Regions from separate parts of the Pseudomonas sp. 9_2_1 genome, predicted to be linked through region 1. Evidence: predicted binding sites of a transcription regulator. Region 1 holds the regulator's gene; the other holds the start of a gene.
What was found. Region 1 encodes FliA, which starts transcription of late flagellar genes. Its sites were predicted from a motif close to CTAAAGTTTNNNNNNNNNNNGCCGNTAA; they were not measured.

Region 1 (9,976 bases):
AGTCTGAGCTGCCAGTGATTACCCTGGAGCCAAGGTTGGAACAGATTTTGCTCAATAGTCTGCAAAGGGCCGGGCAGGGTCAGGAAGATGGTGTTCTTCTGGAACCTAGCATGGCCGAGAAGCTGCAACGTTCGCTGATCGAGGCGGCCCAGCGCCAGGAAATGCAGGGCCAGCCGGCCATCCTGCTGGTCGCCGGCCCGATCCGCGCCATGCTGTCGCGTTTCGGTCGCCTGGCTGTACCGAATTTGCATGTGCTGGCGTATCAGGAAATACCGGACAACAAGCAAGTCACCATCGTTGCCACCGTGGGCCCTAACGGCTGAGGTAGTGGATAATGCAAGTTAAGCGATTTTTCGCCGCCGATATGCGTCAGGCCATGAAACTGGTCCGTGATGAGCTGGGCGCCGATGCCGCGATCATTGGCAACCGCCGCATTGCCGGTGGTGTCGAACTGACGGCTGCGCTGGACTACAAGCTGTCCGCCCTGGCCCCGCGCGTGCCCAACGCCGAGCTGGAAGAAGAGCTGCGCAAGACCCACACGCGCATCGCCACTGCCCAGGCCGAGCTGGACCACCGCCAGGACAGCAGCGACAACAACCGCCAATTGTTTGCCGGGCAGTCGCTGACGGCCGCCGAACCGCTGGTCGAGCCCCACGTCGACACCCCCGAGGCGGCTGCCGCCCCGGCCGCGGCGCCAGTCGATCCGCGCCTGTTCGATGCCATGCGCTCCGAGCTGTCGGGCCTGCGCGAGCTCCTGGAAGTGCAGCTCGGCTCCCTGGCCTGGACTCAGTTGCAGGGCAGCAAGCCGCAGCAGGCCAACCTCTGGCGCCGCCTGCAGCGCATCGGCCTGTCCGGGCCGATCGCCCGTGAGCTGCTGGACCTGACCGCCGAAATCGAAGAACCACGCCAGGCCTGGCGCATGCTGCTGGCGCACCTGGCGCGGATGATCGACATTCCCGAAATCGAGCCGATCGAAGAGGGCGGGGTGATTGCCGTTGTCGGACCGGCCGGCATGGGCAAGACCACCACCCTGGCCAAGCTGGCCGCCCGCTACGTGCTCAAGTACGGCGCGCAGAACCTGGCGCTGGTGAGTATGGACAGCTTCCGCATCGGTGCCCAGGAGCAGCTCAAGACCCTGGGCCGCATCCTCAACGTGCCGGTGACCTACGTCGACCCGGGCCAGTCGCTGGCTGCGGCGCTGGAGCCGCTGCTGCGCAAGCGCGTGGTGCTGATCGATACCGCCGGCCTGCAGGCCAGCGACCCGGCCCTGCGCATGCAACTGGAAACCTTGGCCGGGCGTGGCATTGCCGCAAAGAATTACCTGGTACTGGCCACCACCAGCCAGAAGCAGGTGCTGACCGCCGCCTATCACAGCTACAAGCGCTGTGGCCTGGCGGGCTGCATCCTGACCAAACTCGATGAATCGGCAAGCCTTGGCGATGTGCTGAGCCTTGCCATCAGTCATGAACTGCCCGTGGCCTATCTCACCGATGGCCCGCGCATTCCAGACGACCTGCACTTGCCACGTGGGCACCAGCTGGTGACCCGGGCAGTCAATGTGCAGCAGCAGGACGAGCCCAGTGAAGAGGCCATGGCCGACATGTTCGCTGATCTCTATCACAACCCACGGCGAGCGGGTTGACCATGAAGCGTGTGCAAAGTCGCTATACCAAGGGGTACGCAGAATTGCCCTACGTGTGGCCTGAGTCCCAGCGAGACAAGGTAAAGAACAGACATGGGTAGCATGCATCCTGTACAGGTGATCGCCGTGACCGGTGGTAAAGGTGGCGTCGGCAAGACTAACGTTTCAGTGAACTTGTCCCTGGCGCTGGCCGAGCTTGGCCGCAGGGTCATGCTGCTCGACGCCGACCTGGGCCTGGCCAATGTCGACGTGTTGCTGGGCCTGACTCCCAAACGTACCCTGGCCGATGTCATCGAGGGGCGCTGCGAGCTGCGCGATGTGATGCTGCAGGGCCCCGGCGGCGTGCGCATCGTGCCGGCGGCCTCGGGCACGCAGAGCATGGTGCACCTGGCCCCGGCCCAGCATGCCGGGCTGATCCAGGCGTTCAGCGACGTCGGCGACAACCTCGACGTGCTGGTGATCGACACCGCTGCGGGCATTGGCGACTCGGTGGTGAGCTTTGTCCGCGCGGCGCAGGAAGTGCTGCTGGTGGTGTGTGACGAACCGACCTCGATCACCGATGCCTACGCCCTGATCAAACTGCTGAATCGCGACTACGGCATGAACCGTTTCCGCGTGCTGGCCAACATGGCGCAGAGCCCGCAGGAAGGGCGCAACCTGTTTGCCAAGCTGACCAAGGTCACCGACCGCTTCCTTGACGTTGCCCTGCAGTACGTGGGCGCCGTGCCGTACGACGAGTGTGTGCGCAAGGCGGTGCAGAAGCAGCGTGCAGTCTACGAAGCCTTCCCTCGCTCCAAGTGCGCGCTGGCCTTCAAGGCGATTGCGCAGAAGGTCGACAGCTGGCCGCTGCCGGCCAACCCGCGCGGCCACCTGGAGTTCTTCGTCGAGCGTCTGGTGCAACCCACCAGCGCGGGACCCGTGCTATGAACGCGAGTGGCTTCAAGATGTACAGCCGGGCGTCGAAAGACGCCCAGTACGAGCTGATAGAACGCTACGCGCCGCTGGTCAAGCGCATCGCCTACCACCTGCTGGCGCGGCTGCCGGCCAACGTGCAGGTCGAGGACCTGATCCAGGCCGGCATGATCGGCCTGCTGGAAGTGGCCAACAAGTACGACGCCAGCAAGGGCGCCAGCTTTGAAACCTACGCCGGTATCCGCATCCGCGGCGCGATGCTGGACGAAGTGCGCAAGGGCGACTGGGCACCGCGCTCGGTGCACCGCAACACCCGCATGGTCAGTGACGCGATGCGCGCAGTCGAAGCCAGAACTGGCCGTGACGCTAAAGATCATGAAGTTGCTGCCGAACTTCAATTGAGTCTCGATGATTACTACGGGATCTTGAACGATACCCTGGGCAGCCGCCTGTTCAGCTTTGACGACCTGTTGCAGGACGGCGAGCACGAAGGGCTGCATGAGGATGGCGCCAGCGGCCAGGTCGAACCTGCCCGCGGCCTGGAGGACGAGCGCTTCCAGGTAGCCCTGACCGAGGCCATCGCCAACCTGCCGGAGCGTGAGCGCCTGGTGCTGGCGCTGTACTACGACGAAGAGCTGAACCTCAAGGAAATCGGTGAGGTGCTTGGGGTCAGCGAGTCGCGGGTCAGCCAGTTGCACAGCCAGTGTGCTGCGCGCCTGCGCAGCCGCCTTGGGGAATGGCGGGCGCGTTGAGCCCGTTGTCGTTGCAGTCGTTTTCTACGTTGTACCGGATTGATTGAATGCGCGCTCGCAGCCGAGCGCGTTCGAGACTGCTTGGAGGTCTACTTGAACAAAGATATGAAAATCCTCATCGTTGACGACTTTTCGACGATGCGGCGGATCATCAAGAACCTGATGCGCGACCTGGGTTTCACCAACACGCACGAAGCGGACGACGGCACCACGGCGCTGCCGATGCTGGAGAACGGTGACTACGACTTTCTGGTGACCGACTGGAACATGCCTGGCATGTCCGGCATCGACCTGCTGCGTAAGGTGCGTGCCAGCGAGAAGCTGAAAACCATGCCGGTACTGATGGTGACCGCCGAAGCCAAGCGCGACCAGATCATCGAAGCGGCCCAGGCCGGCGTCAATGGTTACGTGGTCAAGCCGTTCACCGCTCAGGTGCTCAAAGAAAAGATCGAGAAGATCTTCGAACGCGTCAACGGCTGAGTCACGCCAGGGGGCGCGCCATGGAATCATCACAAACGTCGTTGGGCGAGTTCGAATCGACCCTCAAGAAGCATGCCCAGGAGCTGGTCGAAAGCCTGGAGCGAGGCCGTTTTGGCGAGGCGGTGCAGCTGATTCACGAGCTGAACCAGACCCGCGACCGCGGCCTGTATCAGGAAGTCGGCAAGCTGACCCGCGAGCTGCACAGTGCCATCGTCAGTTTCCAGATCGACCCGACCATGCCGCAAGCCGAGGAGGTGTCGCAGATTACCGACGCCACCGAGCGCCTGTCGTATGTGGTCAAGCTCACCGAGGGCGCGGCCAACCGCACCATGGACCTGGTCGAGGAAAGCACTCCGGTGCTCAACGACCTGGCCAGCGAGGCCAAGGCGCTGAGCACCGACTGGCAGCGCTTCATGCGCCGCGAAGTGGCTGCGCCAGAGTTCCGTGACCTGGTCAAGCGCGTCGACAGTTTCCTGACGCACAGCGCTGAAGGCAACCGCAAGGTAGCTGGTCACCTCAACGACATTCTGCTGGCGCAGGACTACCAGGACCTGACCGGTCAGGTGATCAAGCGTGTCACCACTTTGGTGACCGAAGTGGAAAGCAACCTGCTCAAGCTGGTGCTGATGGCCAGCCAGGTCGACCGGTTTGCGGGCATTCAGCATGACCACGATCAATTGCGTGCAGAAAAAGATCGAGAAAAACATCCGACTCGGGGTGAAGGTCCGCAGATTCATGCCGATAAGCGTGAAGACGTTGTGTCCGGTCAGGACGATGTCGATGATTTGCTGTCCAGCCTGGGTTTTTAAGGAGCACGTTTGATGAGCTTCGGCGCCGATGAAGAAATCCTCCAGGATTTCCTGGTAGAAGCCGGCGAAATTCTTGAGCAACTGTCCGAGCAACTGGTCGAGCTGGAAAGCCGGCCCGACGATGCCGACCTGCTCAATGCGATCTTTCGCGGTTTCCACACTGTAAAAGGGGGCGCCGGCTTCCTTCAGCTGAACGAGCTGGTGGAGTGCTGCCATATCGCCGAGAACGTGTTCGACGTGCTGCGCAAAGGTGAGCGCCGGGTCGACGCGGAACTGATGGATGTAGTGCTTGAAGCACTGGATACGGTCAACAGCATGTTTGGCCAGGTGCGCGAGCGCGCCGAAGTGACTCCGGCCACCCCTGAGCTGCTGGCGGCATTGTCGCGCCTGGCCGAACCTGGCAGCGCCGAAGCGCCTGCGGCACCCGTTGCTGCACCCCAGCCCGCCGCCGAGGCGCCGCTGGCTGCTGCGGCCGATGACGCGCACCAGGACATCACCGACAGCGAGTTCGAGCAGCTGCTCGATTCGCTCGATGCGGTCAAGGCACAAGCTGCTGCCGACGAGCAGATGCAGGGTGAGCCCGTCAGTGCGGCCGGCGACGAAATCACCGACGCCGAGTTCGAGTCGTTGCTCGACCAGTTGCACGGCAAAGGCCAGTTCAGCGCCGAGGTTGTGGCGCCGCCGGCTGCGGTCAGCGCTGAAGCGGTCAGCGACGAGATCAGCGACGCCGAGTTCGAATCGCTGCTCGACCAGTTGCATGGCAAGGGTACGTTCCAGGTCGATGCGTTGCCGGGTGCCAAGGCGCCGTCGCCTGCCGCCGCTGAACAGACCGCTACGGCCAGCGCCGCCAGCGACGAAATCAGCGAACACGAATTCGAAGCCCTGCTCGACCAGTTGCACGGCAAGGGCAAGTTCGGCGGCGACGTTGCTGCGGTCGAAGCACCGGCTGCGGCCAGGGCGCAGCCGCCAGCTGCGGCGCCTGCGCCTGCCAGCAAACCTGCTGCTGCCCCTCGCGCGCCGGCCCCGGCCGCCGACAAGCACGCGGTCAGCGAAGCGGAAACCACCGTGCGGGTGGACACCGCGCGCCTGGACGAGATCATGAACATGGTCGGCGAACTGGTGCTGGTGCGTAACCGCCTGGTGCGCCTGGGCCTGAACAGCGGTGACGAGGCCATGTCCAAGGCCGTGTCCAACCTCGACGTGGTCACCGCCGACCTGCAGACCGCGGTGATGAAAACCCGCATGCAGCCGATCAAGAAAGTCTTCGGCCGCTTCCCGCGCCTGGTCCGCGATCTGGCTCGCCAGCTGAAAAAAGAAATCAACCTGGAGCTTGTCGGCGAAGAGACCGACCTCGACAAGAACCTGGTCGAGGCCCTGGCCGACCCGTTGGTGCACCTGGTGCGCAACGCCGTCGACCATGGCATCGAGATGCCCGATGAGCGTGATGCCTCCGGCAAGGCGCGCACGGGCCGCGTGGTGCTGTCGGCCGAACAGGAAGGCGACCACATCCTGCTGTCGATCTCGGACGACGGCAAGGGCATGGACCCGAACATCCTGCGCGCCAAGGCCGTTGAAAAGGGCCTGATGGACAAGGACGCCGCCGAGCGCCTGAGCGAGTCGGACTGCTACAACCTGATCTTCGCCCCGGGCTTTTCGACCAAGACCGAGATTTCCGACGTGTCGGGGCGTGGCGTGGGCATGGACGTGGTGAAGACCAAGATTTCCCAGCTCAACGGCTCGATCAACATCTACTCGGCCAAGGGTCAGGGCTCGAAGATCGTCATCAAGGTGCCGCTGACCTTGGCGATCATGCCGACCCTGATGGTGATGCTGGGCAACCAGGCGTTCGCCTTCCCGCTGGTCAACGTCAACGAAATCTTCCACCTCGACCTGTCGCGCACCAACGTGGTCGACGGCCAGGAAGTGGTGATCGTGCGCGACAAGGCACTGCCGCTGTTCTACCTCAAGCGCTGGCTGGTGCAGGGCCAGGTGCACGAAGAGCAGCGCGAGGGCCATGTGGTGATCCTGTCGGTGGGCACCCAGCGCATCGGTTTTGTCGTCGATCAACTGGTTGGCCAGGAAGAAGTGGTAATCAAGCCGCTGGGCAAGATGCTGCAGGGGACCCCGGGGATGTCCGGGGCCACCATTACCGGTGACGGGCGCATTGCGTTGATTCTCGACGTCCCGAGCATGCTCAAGCGTTACGCCGCGCGGCGTATTTGATTTCGGTGGCGCACCCTGGCGGGTTGCGCCGCCTAATGGAGTGTTTATGGCAGTCAAGGTCCTGGTGGTGGATGATTCCGGTTTCTTCCGCCGCCGCGTCTCGGAAATCCTCTCGTCGGATCCGACGATCCAGGTAGTGGGTACCGCGACCAACGGCAAGGAAGCAATCGACCAGGCGCTGGCGCTGAAACCCGATGTCATCACCATGGACTACGAAATGCCCATGATGGACGGCATCACCGCGGTGCGGCACATCATGCAGCGCTGCCCGACGCCGGTGCTGATGTTCTCCTCGCTGACCCATGAAGGCGCCCGGGTCACCCTCGATGCGCTGGATGCCGGTGCGGTTGATTACCTGCCGAAGAACTTCGAGGACATCTCGCGCAACCCCGACAAGGTCAAGCAGATGCTGTGCGAGAAGGTGCACACCATTTCCCGCAGCAACCGCCGTTTTGGCAGCTACGCCAGCCACGTGCCGGTGGCCGCACCTGCACCGGCGCCTTCCAGCAGCCCTGCACCTGCCAGCGGTTTCACCAGCCCTGCACCGGCGCGTACTCCCGTGCCTGCCCGTGCACCGGCCGCTGCGCCTACGCATTCGCCAGCCGCCAAGCGCAAGCCCTACAAGCTGGTCGCCATCGGCACCTCCACCGGTGGCCCGGTTGCCCTGCAGCGGGTGCTGACCCAGCTGCCGGCCAGCTTCCCGGCACCGATCGTGCTCATCCAGCACATGCCGGCCGCGTTCACCAAAGCCTTTGCCGAACGCCTCGACAAACTGTGCCGCATCAGTGTCAAGGAAGCCGAGGACGGCGACATGCTGCGCCCCGGCCTGGCGCTGCTGGCCCCGGGGGGCAAGCAGATGATGATCGACGGCCGTGGCACGGTGAAGATCCTGCCCGGCGACGAGCGCCTGAACTACAAGCCGTGCGTGGACATTACCTTCGGCTCGGCGGCCAAGTCGTATGGCGACAAGGTGCTGTCGGTGGTGCTCACCGGCATGGGCGCCGATGGCCGCGAAGGTGCGCGCCTGCTGAAACAGGGCGGCAGCACGGTGTGGGCCCAGGATGAAGCCAGCTGCGTGATCTATGGCATGCCCATGGCCATCGTCAAGGCCAACCTGGCTGACGCCGTGTACAGCCTGGACGAAATCGGCAAGCACCTGGTGGAGGCGTGCGTCTGATGGACGTCCTCAGCCTGATCGGCCTGATCCTCGCCTTTGTCGCCATTGTCGGTGGCAACTTTCTCGAAGGCGGCCATGCCGGTGCCCTTGTTAACGGCCCGGCGGCGCTGATCGTGCTGGGCGGTACCCTGGCGGCGGCGCTGCTGCAGTCGCCGCTGTCGTCGTTCAAGCGTGCCTTGCAGATCCTGCGCTGGATTCTGTTCCCGCCACGGGTCGACCTGGCGGGCGGGATCGACCGCGTGGTGAACTGGAGCCTGACCGCACGCAAGGAAGGCCTGCTGGGCCTGGAGGGGGTGGCCGACAGCGAGCCCGACCCTTATGCACGCAAGGGCCTGCAGTTGTTGGTGGACGGCGCCGAACCGGAAGCCATCCGCAGCATTCTCGAAGTCGATTTCCTGACCCAGGAAAGCCGTGACATCCAGGCTGCCAAGGTATTCGAGAGCATGGGCGGCTACGCGCCGACCATCGGCATCATTGGTGCGGTGATGGGCCTGATCCACGTGATGGGCAACCTGGCCGACCCGGCGCAACTGGGCAATGGTATTGCCGTGGCCTTCGTCGCCACCATCTACGGGGTGGCCAGCGCCAACCTGATACTGCTGCCGATCGCCAGCAAGCTGAAGGCCCTCGTCATGCGCCAGTCGCGCTACCGCGAGATGCTGCTCGAAGGCCTGCTGTCGATTGCCGAGGGTGAAAACCCGCGCTCGATCGAGCTGAAGCTGCAAGGCTTCATGGAGTAACCCATGCGTCGCCGTCGCCATACCGAGGAACACGAAAACCACGAACGCTGGCTGGTGTCGTACGCCGACTTCATTACCTTGCTGTTCGCTTTTTTTGTGGTGATGTACTCGATTTCCTCGATCAACGAGGGCAAGTACAAGGTCATTTCCCAGGCCTTGCTCGGGGTGTTCAACGACCCGGAACGCAGCATGAAGCCGATCCCTATCGGTGATGAGCAGCCGTTGAGCGTGCGCCCGGCCGAGCCGTTGGTCAAAGAGAGCGAGCAGACCGAGGCTGCCTTGGGCGCGACCAATGTCGACCCGCTGAAAACCATCAGCGATGACGTGCGCGATGCCTTTGGCGATCTGATCAACAGCAACCAGATGACCGTGCGTGGTAACGAGCTGTGGATCGAGATCGAGCTCAATTCGTCGCTGCTGTTCGGCAGTGGCGATGCCATGCCCAGCGACAAGGCCTTTGCCATCATCGAGAAGGTGGCCAACATTCTCAAGCCGTTCGCCAACCCGGTGCACGTCGAGGGCTTTACCGACAACCTGCCGATTCGCACGGCGCAGTACCCGACCAACTGGGAGCTGTCGTCGGCGCGGGCGGCGAGCATCGTGCGCCTGCTGGCCATGGAAGGGGTCAACCCGGCGCGCATGGCCTCGGTGGGCTACGGCGAGTATCAGCCGGTGGCCGGCAACGACACCGCCGACGGCCGTGCGCGCAACCGGCGGGTGGTGCTGGTGATTTCGCGCAACCTCGAAGTGCGCCGCAGCCTGACCGGCTCGGGCAGTGCCAACGCTAAACCGGACGCTGCATTGCGCCGGGCTGGCACACAAAGTGCACCGGCAACGCCAGCAACGGTGGCGGGGCAATAAGTCGTCAAATCTCTGTCACTGTTAACGAGTTCATGACATTGACGGCGATCCCTGTGGGAGCGGGTTCACCCGCGAAGATCGCGACTCGGTATATGGCACCGGCTTTGCCGGTGTTCGTGGCGGTTCGACGCTTCGATAAACCCGCTCCCACATTGATTGCGCGAGCTTTCAAATTTTGAGCAAGGCAGTGTCCCTGCCAAATCAATAGATAGAGTTTGCTTGATGAGAGTCTGGGCAGTAGCCAATCAAAAAGGTGGCGTCGGCAAGACCACCACTACCATTGCCCTGGCCGGCCTGCTGGCCGAGGCCGGCAAGCGCGTGGTCGTCGTCGACCTCGACCCGCACGGCTCGATGACCAGCTATTTCGGGCACAACCCGGA
Region 2 (9,976 bases), 2.8 Mb from region 1:
GAGATATGCAGCAGGTTGGCGTCCATCGAGTAAGGCGATTTCTTCTTGCCGTGACGCTCGATCGGGATGCCGTGCTTCTCGGCGTAGTCCATCAGCTTCTCGCGGGACAGCAGGTCCCACTCACGCCATGGGGCGATAACCTTGACACCTGGCTTCAGGGCATAGGCACCCAGCTCGAAACGAACCTGGTCGTTGCCTTTGCCGGTGGCGCCATGGGAAATGGCGTCAGCGCCGGTTTCGTTGGCGATTTCGATGAGGCGCTTGGCGATCAGCGGACGGGCGATGGAGGTACCCAGCAGGTACTCGCCTTCGTAGACGGTGTTGGCGCGGAACATCGGGAACACGAAATCACGCACGAACTCTTCGCGCAGGTCGTCGATGTAGATCTCTTTAACGCCCATTGCCTGAGCCTTGGCGCGGGCCGGCTCGACCTCTTCGCCCTGCCCCAGGTCAGCGGTGAAGGTCACCACTTCGCAGTTGTAGGTATCCTGCAGCCACTTGAGAATCACCGAAGTATCAAGGCCGCCGGAATACGCCAGTACGACCTTATTTACGTCCGCCATGCCATCACTCCACGGGGTTGTACGGAAAGGGATCGATTCTAACGGCCTTGAGGATAAATTTACAGTGGGGCGACAGCTTCTGACGACAAAGCGACAGGAACTGTCGGAAGGGCGACGGGGTTGGAGGGGGCTGATGATCGAGGCACCAGGTGCATGGCTTGGATTGGATGGATGGATGGATGGATGGGATCATGGCCCCAAGGTGCATGCCTTGCCATATTCAGCGGCTGTGAGATCGAGCGCCGGAAATGCTGTGCCGAACACATGGAGGCCTCATTGCAATCCACCTCCATACACCCGGCCCTCCACCCTCAAGGAGCCTTCGCCCCCGGCGCTGCTGCAGCAGGCGCAGGCGCAGCCTGCTCCACCGGTTTCTCTGGCACCACCCCCCGATCCAGCTCGATATTCACCCGCCGATTGCGCGCCCGATTCGCCGCACTGTTGTTCTTCGCAAGCGGGTACCGCTCGCCATGGAAACGCACGGTAATCTGCTCCTGCGCAATCCCATGCGCCGTCAGGTAATCAGCCACGGCCAACGCCCGGCGGCGCGACAGGTCGCGATTGGTCAAACGGTTACCACTGTTGTCCGAGTGCCCATTGAGCTCGACATGGTTAACCGACGGATCAGCCTTCATGTAATCCAGAATCACATCCAGCCGCGCGCGCGCGGAATCATCCAGTTCGATACCCCCCCCCGGGAAGCCCACCTGGGTCTGGCGTACCTGGTCGTAGTTCATCGGCAGGAGCTTGGCAGCACACACCTGGTAATCGCTGTAGGCCTTGGCGAAGCTGACCGGCAACACGCGCACTTCCATCGGCCTGCCCGCCTCACCGGTGTAGTTGCGCACCACCGTGCTGCGGCCATCGAGCAAACCGTTGATCAGGCGGCTGGCCTGACCCTGTGACGAGCTGAACAGCACGCCTGTGCGGGCCAGGCGGACGCTGCCAAGGTTGATATCACCACGCCCGGGCTGCCACGGCGCCGCTGCCGCCAGCAGGCTGGCGTTGCCCGCGCCCAGCACATTGCCGGCCGAGCGCAGCTGGAACACCGGCTGCTCGCCCGCCCGGCGCACGAACTCGCCGCTGCCAAAGCCGTCGATCGGCTGGATCAGGCGGCATTCGAACTGGTCACCTTCAACCTTCCAGGCAATGTTTTCCATGCGCGTCTGGAATGTCAGTGCGCCGGCAGGCAGGCTGGCGAACAGGGTCAACAGGGCTATGTAACGCTGGCGCACGGGCGGCTCCACAAATTCTGACGGCTTACCTGCAGGCTATCGGACGCGTCCCGGAAAACTTGATACCCGTGCTCGCCCGGGGGTTTTCCGGTAGCATTGGCGCTTGAGTTCGACCCGCCTGGAATCCCCAATGTCCGATCGCCTGACCCTCCTGCGCCCCGACGACTGGCACATCCATCTGCGCGATGGTGCCGTCCTGCCCCACACCGTTGGCGATGTGGCGCGTACCTTCGCCCGTGCCATCATCATGCCCAACCTGGTTCCGCCGGTGCGCAATGCCGACGAGGCCGGCGCCTACCGTGAGCGCATCCTGGCCGCGCGCCCTGCCGGCAGCCGCTTCGAGCCGCTGATGGTGCTGTACCTCACCGACCGCACCAGCCCCGAAGACATCCGCGCGGCCAAGGCCAGTGGCATTGTCTACGCCGCCAAGCTATACCCGGCCGGCGCCACCACCAACTCCGATTCGGGCGTTACCAGCATCGACAACATCTTCCCGGCCATCGAGGCGCTGGCGGAAGTTGGCATGCCACTGCTGGTGCATGGCGAAGTGACGCGCAGCGAGATCGACGTTTTCGACCGTGAAAAACGCTTCATCGACGAACACATGCGCCGCGTAGTCGAGCGATTCCCGACGCTGAAAGTGGTATTCGAGCACATCACCACCAGCGATGCCGCGCAGTTCGTTACCGAGGCCCCGGCCAACGTTGGCGCGACCATCACCGCGCAGCACCTGTTGTACAACCGCAACCACATGCTGGTTGGCGGCATTCGCCCGCACTTCTACTGCCTGCCGATCCTCAAGCGCAACACCCACCAGGTGGCGCTGCTGGACGCGGCCACCAGCGGCAACCCGAAGTTCTTCCTCGGCACCGACTCGGCACCCCATGCCCGTCACGCCAAGGAAGCCGCCTGCGGTTGCGCCGGTTGCTACACCGCCTATGCGGCCATCGAGATGTACGCCGAAGCATTCGAACAGCGTAACGCTCTGGACAAGCTGGAAGGCTTTGCCAGCCTGCACGGCCCGGCCTTCTATGGCCTGCCGGCGAACACCGACAGCATCACGCTGGTTCGTGAAGAATGGACCGCGCCGGACAGCCTGCCGTTTGGCGAGCAGACGGTGATCCCGTTGCGCGCTGGCGAAAAGCTGCGCTGGCGCCTGCTGGAGGAAAACGCGTGAGCGAAGACCTCTACGAAGACGACCAGGACACCCAGGGCAACAGCGGTTCGCGTCACCCGATGGCCGAGCGCTTCCGCGGCTACCTGCCGGTTGTGGTGGATGTGGAAACCGGCGGCTTCAACAGCGCCACCGATGCCCTGCTGGAGATTGCCGCAGTCACCATCGGCATGGACGACAAGGGTTTCCTGTTCCCCGAGCACACCTACTTCCACCGGGTTGAACCGTTCGAAGGGGCCAACATCGAACAGGCCGCACTGGAATTCACCGGGATCAAGCTGGACCACCCGCTGCGCATGGCCGTCAGCGAGGAAACCGCGTTGACCGACATCTTCCGCGGCATACGCAAGGCACTCAAGGCCAATGGCTGCAAGCGGGCGATCCTGGTCGGCCACAACAGCAGCTTCGACCTGGGCTTCCTCAATGCAGCAGTCGCGCGCCTTGACCTGAAGCGCAACCCGTTCCACCCGTTCTCCAGCTTCGACACCGCCACCCTGGCGGGTCTGGCCTACGGCCAGACCGTGCTGGCACGGGCCTGCCAGAGCGCCGACATCGACTTCGACGGGCGTGAAGCGCACTCGGCGCGGTACGACACCGAGAAGACGGCCGAGTTGTTCTGCGGCATCGTCAACCGCTGGAAAGAAATGGGCGGCTGGCGCGACTTCAACGACTGAGTTGCCAAACCATTCGCGGGCATGCCCGCGAAGAGGCCGGCACAGAAAGGCACAAAAAAACCGGCCACATGGGCCGGTTTTTTCATGCACGCAGCAATTACAGCTTGCCGGCGTTCTCGCTCAGGTAGGCAGCAACGCCTTCTGGCGAAGCGTTCATGCCTTTGTCGCCTTTTTTCCAGTTGGCAGGGCAGACTTCGCCGTGCTCTTCGTGGAATTGCAGGGCGTCGACCAGGCGCAGCAGTTCGTCCATGTTACGGCCCAGTGGCAGGTCGTTGATGATCTGCGAGCGGACAACACCGTTGGTGTCGATCAGGAACGCGCCACGGAAGGCAACGCCGCCTTCGGACTCGACGTCGTAGGCTTTGCAGATCTCGTGGGTCATGTCGGCAGCCAGGGTGTACTTCACCTGGCCGATGCCGCCGTTGTTGACCGGGGTGTTACGCCAGGCGTTGTGGGTGAAGTGCGAGTCGATCGACACGCCGATCACTTCCACGTTGCGGGCCTGGAAGTCAGGGATGCGGTTGTCCAGGGCGATCAGCTCGGACGGGCAGACGAAGGTGAAGTCCAGCGGGTAGAAGAACACCAGGCCGTACTTGCCCTTGATGGCCGAAGCCAGGTTGAAGCTGTCGACGATCTCGCCATTGCCCAGCACGGCTGGCACGGTGAAATCGGGGGCTTTCTTACCAACGAGTACGCTCATTGTAATCTCCTGATGAGGGTGAAAAACCGTTTGCCGGGCCAGACGGGCTTGCCCGACATCCAACAAAGGCCGACCATCATACACGGCTTCTGATGACAGGCCGAATCCATCAGGCAGTCAACCATCGGTCGCTCAAGCACGGCCCTTTCAGAAAGTCCTTTGACAAGCATTCTCATTAACATTAAGCTCCACCCCATCGACTCAACCAGCGATGGTCAGCCCTTATGTATGTGTGTCTTTGTGTCGGCGTTACCGACGGACAGATCCGCGATGCGATCTATGAAGGATGCTGCAGTTACAAGGAAGTGCGAGCCGCGACCAACGTCGCCAGCCAGTGTGGCAAATGCGCCTGCGTGGCCAAGCAAGTGGTCCGCGAGACCCTGACCGAGCTCCAGGTCAGCCAGGCAGCCCTGCCCTACCCGGTGGAATTCACTGCGGCCTGATTACCCCGAATTTGAAGAACCGGACCTCGTGTCCGGTTTTTTTATGCCTGTAATTCAATAAGTTAGCGTCCCAACGCGGTTCACAAACATTCTTATTCCTATTAATTTTCATTTATTATTCAATAACTTAGGTTTGACACTACTAACTATCGGGCTCAAACTTCACTGTATTGGCACACTTCTACAGGGCAGGAACCCGTAATGAAAGGCGACGTAAGCGTCATCCAGCATCTCAACAAGATCCTCGGAAACGAGCTGGTCGCGATCAACCAGTACTTCCTGCACGCTCGCATGTACGAAGATTGGGGCCTGAACAAACTCGGCAAGCACGAGTACAAGGAATCCATCGACGAGATGAAGCACGCTGACAAACTGATCAAGCGTATTCTTTTCCTCGAAGGCATCCCCAACGTTCAGGACCTGGGCAAGCTGCTGATCGGCGAGCACACCAAGGAAATGCTCGAGTGCGACCTTAAACTTGAAAAGAAAGGCCTGGCCGACCTCAAGGCAGCCATCGCCCATTGCGAAACGGCTGGCGACTTCGGTTCGCGTGACATGCTCGAAGACATCCTCGAGTCCGAGGAAGAACACATCGACTGGCTGGAGACCCAGCTGGGTCTGATCGACAAGATCAGCATCGAGAACTACCTGCAATCGCAGATGGGCGAAGAGTAAAAGCTTCCCGCATAAAAAAACCCGCCAAGTGCGGGTTTTTTCATGTCTGCAGGCAGATCAGGCTTCGGAGGCCTTCGCCTTTGCAGCGGCGTCCTTGATCAGGGTCTGCAGCTCGCCGTTCTCGAACATCTCCAGCATGATGTCGCTGCCGCCAACCAGCTCACCGGCTACCCACAGCTGCGGGAAGGTCGGCCAGTTGGCATATTTTGGCAGGTTTGCGCGGATTTCCGGGTTCTGCAGGATGTCGACGTAGGCGAACTTTTCGCCACAACCCATCACAGCTTGCGATGCCTTTGCCGAGAACCCGCACTGCGGGGCATTCGGCGAGCCTTTCATGTAGAGCAGAATGGTGTTGTTGGCAATCTGCTCTTTGATCGTTTCGATGATATCCATGTAGCACCTCGGCTGAACTTTCCGACGTCGTCGTCGGCACGGTGACGCATTGTATCGGAAAGCCAGGCAGCATGCTCGGCCTTACCGTTCCTCACGCGGCCTCCACCTGCACGGGCACGCCATTGAGTGCAGCATTGCCGGAAACCTGATCGCGCAGGCGCTCATCGGTGAGGTCGTTGGCACTCACCCCCGGCTGGGCCCGGGCTACCTGCAACTGCACGCCCTTGCGTGCATGGCCGAAGCCATGGGGCAGGCTGACCACGCCGGGCATGATATCCGCGCAGGCCTGCACCTCCACTTCAAGGGTGCCGGTGCGCGAGCGGATGCGTACCCGCTGGCCATCCTGCAACTGGCGCTGCTGCAAGTCTTGCGGGTGCATCAACAACTGATGGCGTGGCTTGCCTTTGACCAGGCGCTGGAAATTGTGCATCCATGAGTTGTTGCTGCGCACGTGGCGACGTCCGATGAGCAGCAATTCGCCCGGTACCGGGGGCGGCTGTTGCGCCAGCCGCTGCAGGTCGTCCAGCAGTACCTGCGGCGCCGCTTCCACAGCCTTGCCGACCGTCGCCAGGCGCGCCGCGAGGTTGGCACGCAACGGTCCAAGGTCGAGGCCATGCGGGTGATTGTCCAGTGTCATGAGCGAAAGCTGCCATGGCGTGGCCTCGCCATAACGCCCCTTGCGCAGGGCCAGGTCGATCATCTGTGCTGGCGCCAAGGTCGGTTTCAACTCCCGCTCGGCACGCTTGGCGAATGCCTGTGCAAGACCGACAAATATCTCCCAGTCGTGCAGCGCGCCTTGCGGCCTGGGCAGGATTGCCCGGTTGAAACGCGTCACGTTGCGCACGGCCAGCAGGTTGAAGGTAGTGTCGTAGTGGTCGTTCTCCAGTGCCGAAGTGGACGGCAGTATCAGGTCGGCGTGGCGCGTGGTCTCGTTGATGTACAGATCGATGCTCAGCATGAAGTCGAGGCCTGCGAGCGCGGCATCCAGCTGGCGGCCGTTGGGCGTGGACAGCACAGGGTTGCCGGCCACCGTCACCAAGGCACGCACCTGCCCGTCGCCGGGGGTCAGCATCTCCTCGGCCAAGGCCGCCACGGGCAGTTCGCCGGCATACTCCGGCAAGCACGAAACCCGGCTCTGCCAAGCGTTGAAGTGGCCACCGGAAGTGCTCGCCACCAGGTCGACGGCAGGCTCCGTGCACAACGCGCCGCCTTCGCGGTCGAGGTTGCCGGTCACCAGGTTGATCAGTTGCACCAGCCAGTGGCAGAGGGTACCGAAGGCCTGGGTGGAAACACCCATGCGGCCGTAGCACACCGCCCGCTCAGCAGCGGCGAAGTCGCGTGCCAGTTGCCGAATCTGCGCTGGCGCGATGCCACAATGCGCGCTCATGGCCTCTGCAGTGAACGGCGCAAGCGCTTCGCGCACCTGCTGCAGCCCGTTGATGGGCAAATGCGAGCCCCGCGTCAGGCCTTCGGCGAAGAGGGTGTTGAGCACGCCGCCGAGCAGGGCAGCATCCCCGCCTGGGCGCATGAACAAGTGAGTGTCCGCCATCGCAGCCGTTTCGCTACGCCGCGGGTCGATCACCACCAGGCGCCCGCCACGTGCCCGCAGGGCCTTCAGGCGCTTTTCCACGTCTGGCACGGTCATGATGCTGCCATTGGAAGCCAGTGGGTTGGCGCCGAGGATCAGCATGAAGTCGGTGTGGTCGATATCGGGGACCGGCAGCAGCAGGCCATGGCCGTACATCAGGTGGCTGACGAGGTGCTGCGGTAACTGGTCCACCGAAGTGGCAGAGAAACGGTTGCGGGTTTTCAGCAGGCCGAGGAAATAGTTGCTGTGCGTCATCAAGCCGTAGTTGTGCACGCTTGGATTGCCCTGATAGACCGCCACGGCATTGCGCCCGTGGGCTTGCTGGACTGCCCACAGTCTGTCGGCGGCCAGGGTAAAGGCTTCATCCCAGCCAATGGCTTGCCAGCCCTCGCCCACGCGTTTGTGCGGCTGGCGCAGGCGGTCGGGATCGTTCTGGATATCCTGCAGGGCCACGGCCTTGGGGCAGACATGGCCACGGCTGAACGGATCCAGGGGATCGCCCTTGATCGAGGTAATCAGCGCCCGCCCGTCGTCCTCGTGGCTGACTTCTATGTTTAACCCGCAAATCGCTTCGCACAGGTGACAGGCACGGTGATGCAGGGTCTTGGTCATGGCCGCCTCTGCCTTGTTGGTGTCGAGCAATGACTATGCGCCCGGCCCCTCCCCCCCGCCAGCGCGCTTCGCCGCGTGAATCCAGCGTCATCAGGCGCACGATTCGCGACAGCCATTTGCCAAATTGCCAGCAAGCCGTGTACAACCGTCTGTAGCAAATAAAAAACAGCACCGCCCTGCGGGTCGAGACACCCTTTGCAACATCCTTAGCGATCGGCAGCTGTTTCCCCTCTTGGTTTCAGGCGACATTTAATTATAGTATTGCGCCTTTCCCTATTTCGTCCGCCCCGTGCGGCTTACGCCGCAGGTCACTCCCGTTGTCAAAAAAAACCATACGGTCGACCTGCATACCGTTGCAGATAAGGTAGTCAATCATGAGCGCTAGGCACTTTCTCTCCCTGCTGGACTTCACCACCGACGAATTGCTCGGGGTGATCCGCCGCGGCATCGAGCTGAAGGACCTGCGCAAACGAGGCGTGCTGTTCGAGCCGCTGAAAAGCCGCGTGCTGGGCATGATCTTCGAGAAATCCTCGACCCGTACCCGGGTGTCGTTCGAAGCCGGCATGATCCAGCTCGGCGGCCAGGCGATTTTCCTGTCCCCGCGCGACACCCAGCTGGGCCGGGGCGAGCCGATCAGCGACAGCGCCATCGTGCTGTCGAGCATGCTTGACGTGGTAATGATCCGTACCCACGCCCACAGCACGCTCACCGAGTTCGCCGCCAACTCGCGCGTACCGGTGATCAATGCCCTGTCCGACGAGTCGCACCCATGCCAGCTGCTGGCCGACATGCAGACCTTCCTCGAACAGCGTGGCTCGATCCAGGGCAAGACCGTGGCCTGGATCGGCGATGGCTTCAACATGTGCAACTCGTATATCGAGGCCGCCCGGCAGTTTGGCTTCCAGCTGCGCATCGCCTGCCCGGAAGGTTACGACCCGGACCCGCGCTTCATGGCCATTGGCGGTGACAGCGTGCAAATCGTCCGCGACCCGAAGGAAGCCGTGCGCGATGCCCATCTGGTCACCACGGATGTCTGGACTTCCATGGGCCAGGAGGAGGAAACTGCACGGCGCCTGGCGCATTTCGCGCCTTACCAGGTCACCCGCGAACTGCTCGACCTGGCCGCACCCGACGCCCTGTTCATGCACTGCCTGCCCGCCCACCGTGGCGAGGAAATCAGCCATGACCTGCTCGACGACCCACGTTCGGTCGCCTGGGACCAGGCTGAAAACCGCCTGCATGCACAGAAGGCCCTTCTCGAATTCCTTGTCGAACCGGCTTACCACCACGCATGAGTCAACCCCTACTGCTCAACCTGCGCAACCTGGCCTGCGGCTATGGCGACCAGCGCATCGTCCAGAACCTCAACCTGCACCTGAACGCAGGCGACATTGGTTGCCTGCTGGGCTCATCCGGTTGCGGCAAGACCACCACCTTGCGCGCCATCGCCGGTTTCGAGCCGGTGCATGACGGCGAGATCCAGCTGGCCGGCGAGGTCATTTCCCGGGCGGGTTTCACCCTCTCGCCGGAAAAACGCCGTATCGGCATGGTGTTCCAGGACTACGCGCTGTTCCCGCACCTGACCGTTGCGCAGAACATTGCCTTTGGCATTGCCAAGCACCCACGCCAAGCCGCCGTCATCGACGAGATGCTCGAACTGGTCAAGCTGGGCGGGCTGGGCGGGCGGTACCCGCATGAGCTGTCCGGCGGCCAGCAGCAACGGGTCGCACTGGCCCGGGCGCTGGCGCCCGAGCCGCAGCTGCTACTGCTCGACGAGCCGTTCTCCAACCTTGACGTGGAGCTGCGCCGGCGCCTCAGCCATGAGGTTCGCGACATCCTCAAGAGCCGTGGCACCAGCGCCATCCTGGTCACCCATGACCAGGAAGAAGCCTTCGCCGTCAGCGATCAGGTCGGCGTGT

Region 2: AC5O5I_RS22525 (flagellar protein MotY) is a predicted target of FliA. The motif match lies at 1,835-1,862, and genes of this name have one in related genera.

Annotation. Positions count from the first base shown of each region.
Region 1 covers NZ_CM181239.1:1,624,412-1,634,387, forward strand. The annotation lists gene flhA (flagellar biosynthesis protein FlhA) at 1-323, shown strand, start outside; gene flhF (flagellar biosynthesis GTPase FlhF) at 335-1,642, shown strand; gene fleN (flagellar synthesis regulator FleN) at 1,736-2,569, shown strand; gene fliA (RNA polymerase sigma factor FliA) at 2,566-3,306, shown strand; gene AC5O5I_RS07330 (chemotaxis response regulator CheY) at 3,412-3,786, shown strand; gene AC5O5I_RS07335 (protein phosphatase CheZ) at 3,807-4,595, shown strand; gene AC5O5I_RS07340 (chemotaxis protein CheA) at 4,608-6,818, shown strand; gene AC5O5I_RS07345 (protein-glutamate methylesterase/protein-glutamine glutaminase) at 6,865-7,995, shown strand; gene AC5O5I_RS07350 (flagellar motor protein) at 7,995-8,735, shown strand; gene motD (flagellar motor protein MotD) at 8,739-9,596, shown strand; gene AC5O5I_RS07360 (ParA family protein) at 9,819-9,976, shown strand, end outside.
Region 2 covers NZ_CM181239.1:4,959,103-4,969,078, forward strand. The annotation lists gene AC5O5I_RS22520 (argininosuccinate synthase) at 1-563, opposite strand, end outside; gene AC5O5I_RS22525 (flagellar protein MotY) at 875-1,798, opposite strand; gene pyrC (dihydroorotase) at 1,929-2,975, shown strand; gene rnt (ribonuclease T) at 3,035-3,646, shown strand; gene AC5O5I_RS22540 (peroxiredoxin) at 3,744-4,346, opposite strand; gene AC5O5I_RS22545 (bacterioferritin-associated ferredoxin) at 4,571-4,789, shown strand; gene bfr (bacterioferritin) at 4,991-5,464, shown strand; gene grxD (Grx4 family monothiol glutaredoxin) at 5,522-5,857, opposite strand; gene AC5O5I_RS22560 (molybdopterin-dependent oxidoreductase) at 5,949-8,057, opposite strand; gene argF (ornithine carbamoyltransferase) at 8,432-9,352, shown strand; gene AC5O5I_RS22570 (ABC transporter ATP-binding protein) at 9,349-9,976, shown strand, end outside.